2 regions of the Methylobacterium sp. Gmos3 genome follow, and region 1 is predicted to be linked to the other one. Evidence: predicted binding sites of a transcription regulator. Region 1 holds the regulator's gene; the other holds the start of a gene.
What was found. Region 1 encodes HrcA, which represses chaperone genes, less so after heat shock. Its sites were predicted from a motif close to GTTAGCACTCNCNNNNNGNGAGTGCTAAC; they were not measured.
Positions count from the first base shown of each region.

Region 2: the regulator HrcA is predicted to act here: its motif matches at 2,047-2,075, upstream of groES (co-chaperone GroES).

Region 1 covers NZ_JBWJYL010000008.1:190,897-194,674, reverse strand. The annotation lists gene ACS5Q7_RS18120 (DUF1236 domain-containing protein) at 178-1,041, shown strand; gene hrcA (heat-inducible transcriptional repressor HrcA) at 1,054-2,109, opposite strand; gene rph (ribonuclease PH) at 2,272-2,985, shown strand; gene rdgB (RdgB/HAM1 family non-canonical purine NTP pyrophosphatase) at 2,982-3,617, shown strand; gene hemW (radical SAM family heme chaperone HemW) at 3,614-3,778, shown strand, end outside.
Region 2 covers NZ_JBWJYL010000004.1:275,348-279,125, reverse strand. The annotation lists gene groL (chaperonin GroEL) at 1-1,591, opposite strand, end outside; gene groES (co-chaperone GroES) at 1,676-1,966, opposite strand; gene ACS5Q7_RS10215 (magnesium transporter CorA family protein) at 2,172-3,107, shown strand; gene pdeM (ligase-associated DNA damage response endonuclease PdeM) at 3,285-3,778, opposite strand, start outside.

The DNA.
Region 1 (3,778 bases):
GCGGACGTTACAGCCCCAGACCCCGCCTGCAAGCGATCCTCACGTTCGCGTGCGCGAGACGTGGCGCCTTGTCACCAACCAGCGGTCGAGAAACCTCGGAACGGTTTCGATTCCGTCCCCGTTCCGGCCCGGGTCGAGCGTCCGGAGGGCGCGCCCTCTGGGACGGTGGGACGGCACATGAACAGAATTCTTCGCAGTACGGTGGCCGCAGCGGTCATCATGGCGGGCGCGACGACGGCCTTCGCGCAGGGCGGTCCCGGAGGGGGCGGCGGCGCGGGCGGTGGCGGCGGCGGCGCGGCGGCCGGGCCGGGCGGCGGCGGTGGACCGGGCGGCGGCGCGAGCGGCGGCCCCGGCGCGGGCGGGCCGGGTGCGGCGGGTCCGGGTGGCGCGGGCGGCGGCGGCATGCGCGGCGGTGAAGGCGGCGGGCGCGGCCCTGGGGCCGGTGGCGGCGCGGAGCGCGGCGGTCCGGCCGAACGTGGCGGCGCGGCCGAACAGGGTGGCCCGGGCGGGCGCGGCGGCGCGGCCGAGCGGGGCGGCGCTGAGCGCGGCGGCCCCGGAGAGCGCGGCGGCCCCGGAGAGCGCGGCGGCCCCGGAGAGCGTGGCGAGCGTGGCGGCCCCGGTGAGCGCGGTGAGCGTGGCGGCCCCGGCGAGCGCAACGGTGCGGCCGAGCGCGGCGGTCCCGATGGCCGGAACGGGCCGGGCGCGGCCGGCGAGCGTCGCGGCGCCGAGCGTGGCGGGCCGGGCGCCCGTGGCGGTCGCGATGCGGGTGCGGTGCGGGGCGGCTATTCCCGCCTCGATACCGGGCGGCGCACGGAGTTCCGCCAGTCGATCCTGCGGGGCGGTGTCTCGCGGCTCGACAGCGTGGACTTCGCGCTGAGCGTCGGCACGGCGATCCCGCGTTCGGTGCGGCTCCACCGCCTGCCGCCGGCCATTGTCGAGCTGGTGCCGGATTACGAGGGCTACGACTTCATCCTCGTCCGCGACGACATCGTGATCATCGATCCCGACACCTACGAGATCGTGGACGTGATCCCCGCCTGAGCGGGCGAACGATCACCGCCCGCCGTCGAGAAGCTTCGAGACGACGCGGGCGGTGTAATCGACCATCGGCACGATGCGGGCGTAGTTCAGACGCGTCGGGCCGATGACGCCGACGACGCCGACGATCTTCTGCGACCCGTCGCGGAACGGCGCCGCGATGAGCGACGAGCCCGAGAGCGAGAACAGCTTGTTCTCGGAGCCGATGAAGATGCGCACCCCCTCCCCCTGCTCGGCGCGGGCGAGGAGGTCGATCACGTCCTTCTGCGTCTCCAGGTCGTTGAACAGCAGCCGGATGCGCTCGAGGTCTTCCGCCGCGCGCAGGTCGTCCAGCAGGTTGGCCTGTCCGCGCACGATGAGTTGCCGCGCCTCCGAAGGCCCGACCGGCGTGGCGAGGCCGGCATCGACCAGCCGCTCCGTCAGTTCGTCCAGCTCGCGCTTCTTGGCGAGGCGCCCCGCCTCGATCTCCGCGCGCAGCACGCCGAGGGTGCGCCCCGCGAGCCGGGCGTTGAGGTAGTTCGTCGCCTCCTGCAGCGCCCCCGCCGGCAGGCCGGGGGGTAGGTCGAGCAGGCGATTCTCGACGCTGCCGTCATCCGAGACCAGCACCACCAGGGCGCGGGCGGGGTCGAGCCGCACGAACTCGATATGCTTCAGGCTGGCATTGGCCTTCGTGGTGAGCACCACGCCGGCCCCGCGCGAGACGCCCGAGAGCAGGCTCGACGCCTCGGTCAACGCGGATTCGAAGGTGTGGCGCGAGGCGACCGCGCGCATCTGGCCCTCGATCCGGTCCTTCTCGTCCTGCCCGACATCGCCGAGTTCGAGCATCGCATCCACGAAGAAACGCAGGCCCTGCTCGGTGGGCAGGCGGCCCGCCGAGGTGTGGGGCGCGAAGATCAGGCCGGAATGCTCCAGATCCGCCATCACGTTGCGGATGGAGGCCGGGGACAGGGCCATGGGCAGGATGCGCGCGAGGTTGCGCGAGCCCACCGGCTCTCCCGTCGTCAGGTAGCTCTCCACGATCTGCCGGAAGATCTCCCTGGCACGCTCGTTGAGCGCCGAGAGGGCCTGCATCGATTGATTCTGCGAAATGTCCACGCTCTGGTGTGTCACGGTGGGCGGGTCCTGTCTCCCGATCATGTCTTTGCCGAGGCTTCGGATCAATCCGCTGCTTGCCCGCCGGGGCGGTGCGGCCTATGAGCCCCGCCCGCACTCCTCATCTGGAAAGGGTCTCGCATGCGGCCATCCAACCGTGCCGCCGACGCGATGCGGCCCGTGACCCTCGAACGCGCCGTGGCGCGCTACGCCGAGGGATCCTGCCTCGTCAGCTTCGGCAACACCAAGGTGCTGTGCACGGCCTCGCTGGAAGAGCGCGGGCCGCCGTGGCTGCGCGGCTCCGGCAAGGGCTGGGTGACGGCCGAATACGCGATGCTGCCGCGGGCGACCCATGAGCGCACCCGCCGCGAGGTGAATTCCGGCAAGCCATCCGGCCGCACGCAGGAGATCCAGCGCCTGATCGGCCGCTCGCTCCGGGCCGTCACGAATCTCTCGGCCATCGGCGAGAAGCAGGTGACGGTGGATTGCGACGTGATCCAGGCCGATGGCGGCACCCGCACCGCCGCCATCACCGGCGCCTGGGTGGCGCTGCACGATTGCTTCGCCTGGATGCGCACCCGCTCGATCATCTCCGTCGATCCGCTGCGGGACCACGTGGCTGCCGTCTCCTGCGGCATCTACAAGGGCATGCCCGTCCTCGACCTCGAATATGAGGAGGATTCAGCCGCCGATACGGACGCGAACTTCGTGCTGACCGGCAAGGGCGGCATCGTGGAGGTGCAGGGCACCGCCGAGGCCGAGCCCTTCACGGAAGCGCAGCTCCTCGAATTGCTCCGCCTCGCCCGCGCCGGCACCGAGCGGCTCGTCGCCTTGCAGAAGGAAGCCATCGCGTGAGGCGCCGCCTGACCGGCAAGGTGGTGATCGCCACCCACAACGCGGGCAAGCTCGCGGAGATGCGGGAGCTTCTAGCGCCTTTCGGCATCGAGGCCGTCTCGGCGGGCGAACTCGGGCTGCCCGAACCCGACGAGACCGGGACGATGTTCGCCGAGAACGCGGCGTTCAAGGCTCATGCGGCGGCCAAGGCCACCGGCCTGCCGGCCTTCGCCGACGATTCCGGCCTCTGCGTCGATGCCCTCGATGGCGCGCCGGGCATCTTCTCGGCCCGCTGGGCCGGGCCGGACAAGGATTTTTCGGGCGCCATGGCTCGGATCTTCTCCGAACTCGACGCGCGCGGCGCCACGAATCGCAAGGCGCATTTCGTGTCGGCCCTCGTCCTGGCCTGGCCCGATGGCCATACCGAGCTGTTCGAAGGCCGGGTGTTCGGCGACCTCGTGGCGCCGCGCGGCACGGCCGGCTTCGGCTACGACCCGCTGTTCCGCCCCGAGGGCTTTGAGCGCACCTTCGGCGAGATGAGCGCCGAGGAGAAGCACGGCGTCGATTGGCAGGCGGGCAAGGGGCTGTCCCACCGGGCGCGGGCCTTCGTGGATCTGGCGCGGGAATGCCTCGCCCCGATGGGGCGGACTTGACCGCGCAGGCCCCAGACCACCCGACTCGCGATGCGGGCTTCGGGGTTTACCTGCACTGGCCGTTCTGCGCCGCGAAGTGCCCGTATTGCGACTTCAACTCCCATGTCCGCCATGCCGGCGTGGACGAGGCGCGCTTCCTCGCGGCCTTCCGCGCGGAGATG
Region 2 (3,778 bases), on a different contig from region 1:
TGTCCTTCTTCGGCGCGTCGGCGACCATGGCCTCCGTCGTCACCAGCAGGCCGGCGACCGAAGCCGCGTCCTGAAGGGCGGTGCGGACCACCTTGGCCGGGTCGACGATGCCGGCCTGGATCATGTCGACGTACTCTTCGGTCTGGGCGTTGAAGCCCCAGGTCTCGGAGTCCGTCTTATCGGTGATCTTGCCGACCACGATCGAGCCCTCGACGCCCGCGTTCTGGGCGATCTGGCGGATCGGGGCCTCAAGGGCCTTCAGGACGATCTTGATGCCGGCCTGGACGTCCGGGATATCGGACTTCAGCTCGGCGACCGCCTTCTTGGCGCGGAGCAGGGCGGTGCCGCCGCCGGGAACGATACCCTCTTCCACCGCAGCGCGGGTGGCGTTCAGGGCGTCGTCGACGCGGTCCTTCTTCTCCTTCACCTCGACCTCGGTCGCGCCGCCGACGCGGATCACCGCGACGCCGCCCGCGAGCTTGGCCAGACGCTCCTGCAGCTTCTCACGGTCGTAGTCCGAGGTGGTCTCCTCGATCTGCGCCTTGATCTGCGAGATACGACCCTCGATCTCGGACTTCTCGCCGACGCCGTCGATGATCGTGGTGTTCTCCTTCTCGATGCGGACGCGCTTGGCGCGGCCGAGCATCGGGAGAGTCACGTTCTCGAGCTTGATGCCGAGATCTTCGGCGATCATCTGGCCCTTGGTCAGGATCGCGATGTCCTCGAGCATCGCCTTGCGGCGATCACCGAAGCCCGGAGCCTTCACGGCCGCGACCTTCAGGCCGCCGCGCAGCTTGTTCACGACGAGCGTGGCCAGGGCCTCGCCCTCGATGTCCTCGGCGATGATCAGGAGCGGCTTGCCGGTCTGCACCACGGCCTCGAGCACCGGCAGCATGGCCTGGAGCGACGAGAGCTTCTTCTCGTGGATGAGGATGTAGGGGTCCTCGAGCTCGGCGACCATCTTCTCCGCGTTCGTGATGAAGTACGGGGAGAGGTAGCCACGGTCGAACTGCATGCCCTCGACGACGTCGAGTTCGGTCTCGGCGGTCTTGGCCTCCTCGACGGTGATGACGCCTTCGTTGCCCACCTTCTGCATGGCGTGGGCGATCATCTCGCCGATCTCCTGGTCGCCGTTGGCGGAGATCGTGCCGACCTGGGCGATCTCGTCGGAGGTCGAGACCTTCTTGGCGCGGGCGATGATGTCCTTCACCGCGGCGGCGGTGGCGAGGTCGATGCCGCGCTTCAGGTCCATCGGGTTGATGCCGGCGGCCACGTACTTGGCGCCCTCGCGAACGATGGCCTGGGCCAGCACGGTCGCGGTGGTGGTGCCGTCACCGGCGATGTCGTTGGTCTTCGAGGCCACTTCGCGCACCATCTGGGCGCCCATGTTCTCGAAGCGGTCGGCGAGCTCGATCTCCTTGGCGACCGTCACGCCGTCCTTGGTGATGCGCGGGGCGCCGAAGCTCTTCTCGATCACGACGTTGCGGCCCTTGGGGCCGAGCGTCACCTTGACGGCGTCCGCGAGGATGTCGACGCCGCGAAGCATCTTGTCGCGGGCGTCGGCGGAGAAACGAACGTCTTTCGCTGCCATGTCCTAAGCTCTTTCGGTTCGAGGATGCCCCGAGGCCGGGTTCGGCCTCGAAGGGGCTTCAAGCCTGTAGGTGCCGGATGGGGGTCAGAGGTTGACCACGCCCATGATGTCCGACTCCTTCATGATGAGGAGGTCTTCGCCGTCGATCTTGACCTCGGTGCCGGACCACTTGCCGAACAGCACGCGGTCGCCGGCCTTGACGTCGAGGGGGTTCACCCGGCCGTTCTCGTCGCGGGCGCCCGGCCCGACGGCGATGATCTCGCCCTCTTGCGGCTTCTCCTTGGCGGAATCCGGGATGATGATCCCGCCCTTCGTCCTCTCTTCGCTCTCGATGCGGCGGACGACCACTCGGTCGTGCAGCGGACGGAACTTCATGAGCTGCCCTCTTGCTTCAGGTCTGGAGATGGCGTTGATGCGGCCCGGCGGGTCGCCTCGACCCCATGGTTAGCACCTCTGTTAGCACTCTCTTCCGACGAGTGCCAACGCGACGGCGAGATAGCCATCGTGGTGTTCCAAGTCAAGATGGTCGCACCCGTTGGGGCCGCGTGACGGCCCATGCCTGCCAGGATTTCCGCCCGCCATGCTGAAGAAACACGGGGCGGTCTGGATCGACCTGCTCGACCCTTCCGCCGAGGAAGTCGCGTCGGTGGAGCAGGAGACCGGCCTGCGCATTCCGACGCGCGCCGCGCTCTCCGAAGTGGAATCGTCGAGCCGCCTGCGCCGGCTCAAGGGCGGGTTGTCGCTCTCGACGCCGATGATCACCTTCGAGCAGGCGGATTCGCAGTTGAAGCCCCTGGGCTTCCTGCTGACGAAGGATCACCTCGTCACCGTCCGCTTCCACGACCTGCGCGCCTACGGACAGGCCGCCAAGCGCCTGACGGAAGAGGAGGCCGGCGATCCGGCCGAGACCTTCATCGTCCTGCTGGAGGAACTGGTCGACAGCCTCGCCGACGCGCTTGAGGAGATGGCCGCCGATCTCGATTCGCTCTCGAGCCGCATCTTCGACTTCGATGTGCGTGGTCCCTCCGCCCGGCGGATGGAAGAGCCGCCGCCCCGCCGCCGCGACCTTGCCCTCCGGCGCATCCTGCGGGCGATCAGCCGCCGGGGGAAAGTGCTCGGCAAGGTGCGGGCGAGTTTGCTCGGGCTGGAGCGAATCCTGCCCTTCGTGTCGAGCGCCTGCGACGGGCTCGAACTCACCGACGACGGACGGTTCGAGACGATCCGCCGGGACATCGAATCGCTGGACGAATTCGAGACGCGCCTCGCGGAGAACGTTCAGTTCCTCCTCGACGCGGCCCTGGGGCTCATCAACATCGAGCAGAACAACGTCTTCCGGGTGCTCACCGTCGTCTCGGTGGTGGGCGTGCCGCCGACGCTGATCGCGTCCATGTACGGCATGAACTTCAAGCACATGCCGGAACTCGATTGGGCCTACGGCTATCCCTACGCCCTCTGCCTGATCTTCATCAGTGCGGTGATCCCGATCATCTATTTCAGGATACGCGGCTGGTTTTAGCGGGGCTGTCGCTCAGACGGCCAATCCCGTCATTGCGAGGAACGAAGCAATCCAGGGATCCGCCACGGTCTGAGACGTCCCGCTACACTGGATTGCTTCGCTGCGCTCGCAACGACGGCGAGGGTGGCGCGGACCTTGCGCGAATGCCGCGACGGTCCACCCCCCGCATCGCCACGATCAATCCCGCGCCAGCTGCGCCCGGCCGATGGCGAAGACGCGGCCGTCGCCGAGGAGATAGGCCGTGAAGCCCTTCGGGAAGGCGGCGTCGAAGGCCTTGTCGCGCACGTTCAGGCCGCCGGCGAAGGCGCCGAGCGCGGGCATGACGAGGCGCTGACCGTCGGTGACGAAGCAGCGCCGCCGCACGGCCCGGCCGCGGGCCGCCACCTTCCCGCAGGGGTGGAGATGGCCCGCGATCTCACCGGAGGAGGGGGCCTCGCCCGGCTCGTGGCGCAGCACGAGATTGCCCAGGGTCAACGCCTCGGCGTAGCGCCCGCCGACGCCCTCCTGCACCGCCGCGTCGTGGTTGCCGGCGATCCAGACCCAGTCGCGCCCCTCCTGAAGGGCGGAAACCATCGCCCGGTCGCCGGGCTCCATGCGCTCGGGGCCGCGCGCATCATGGAAGGAATCGCCGAGCGCGACGACACGGGCGGGGTCGTGGCGCACGATGGCCT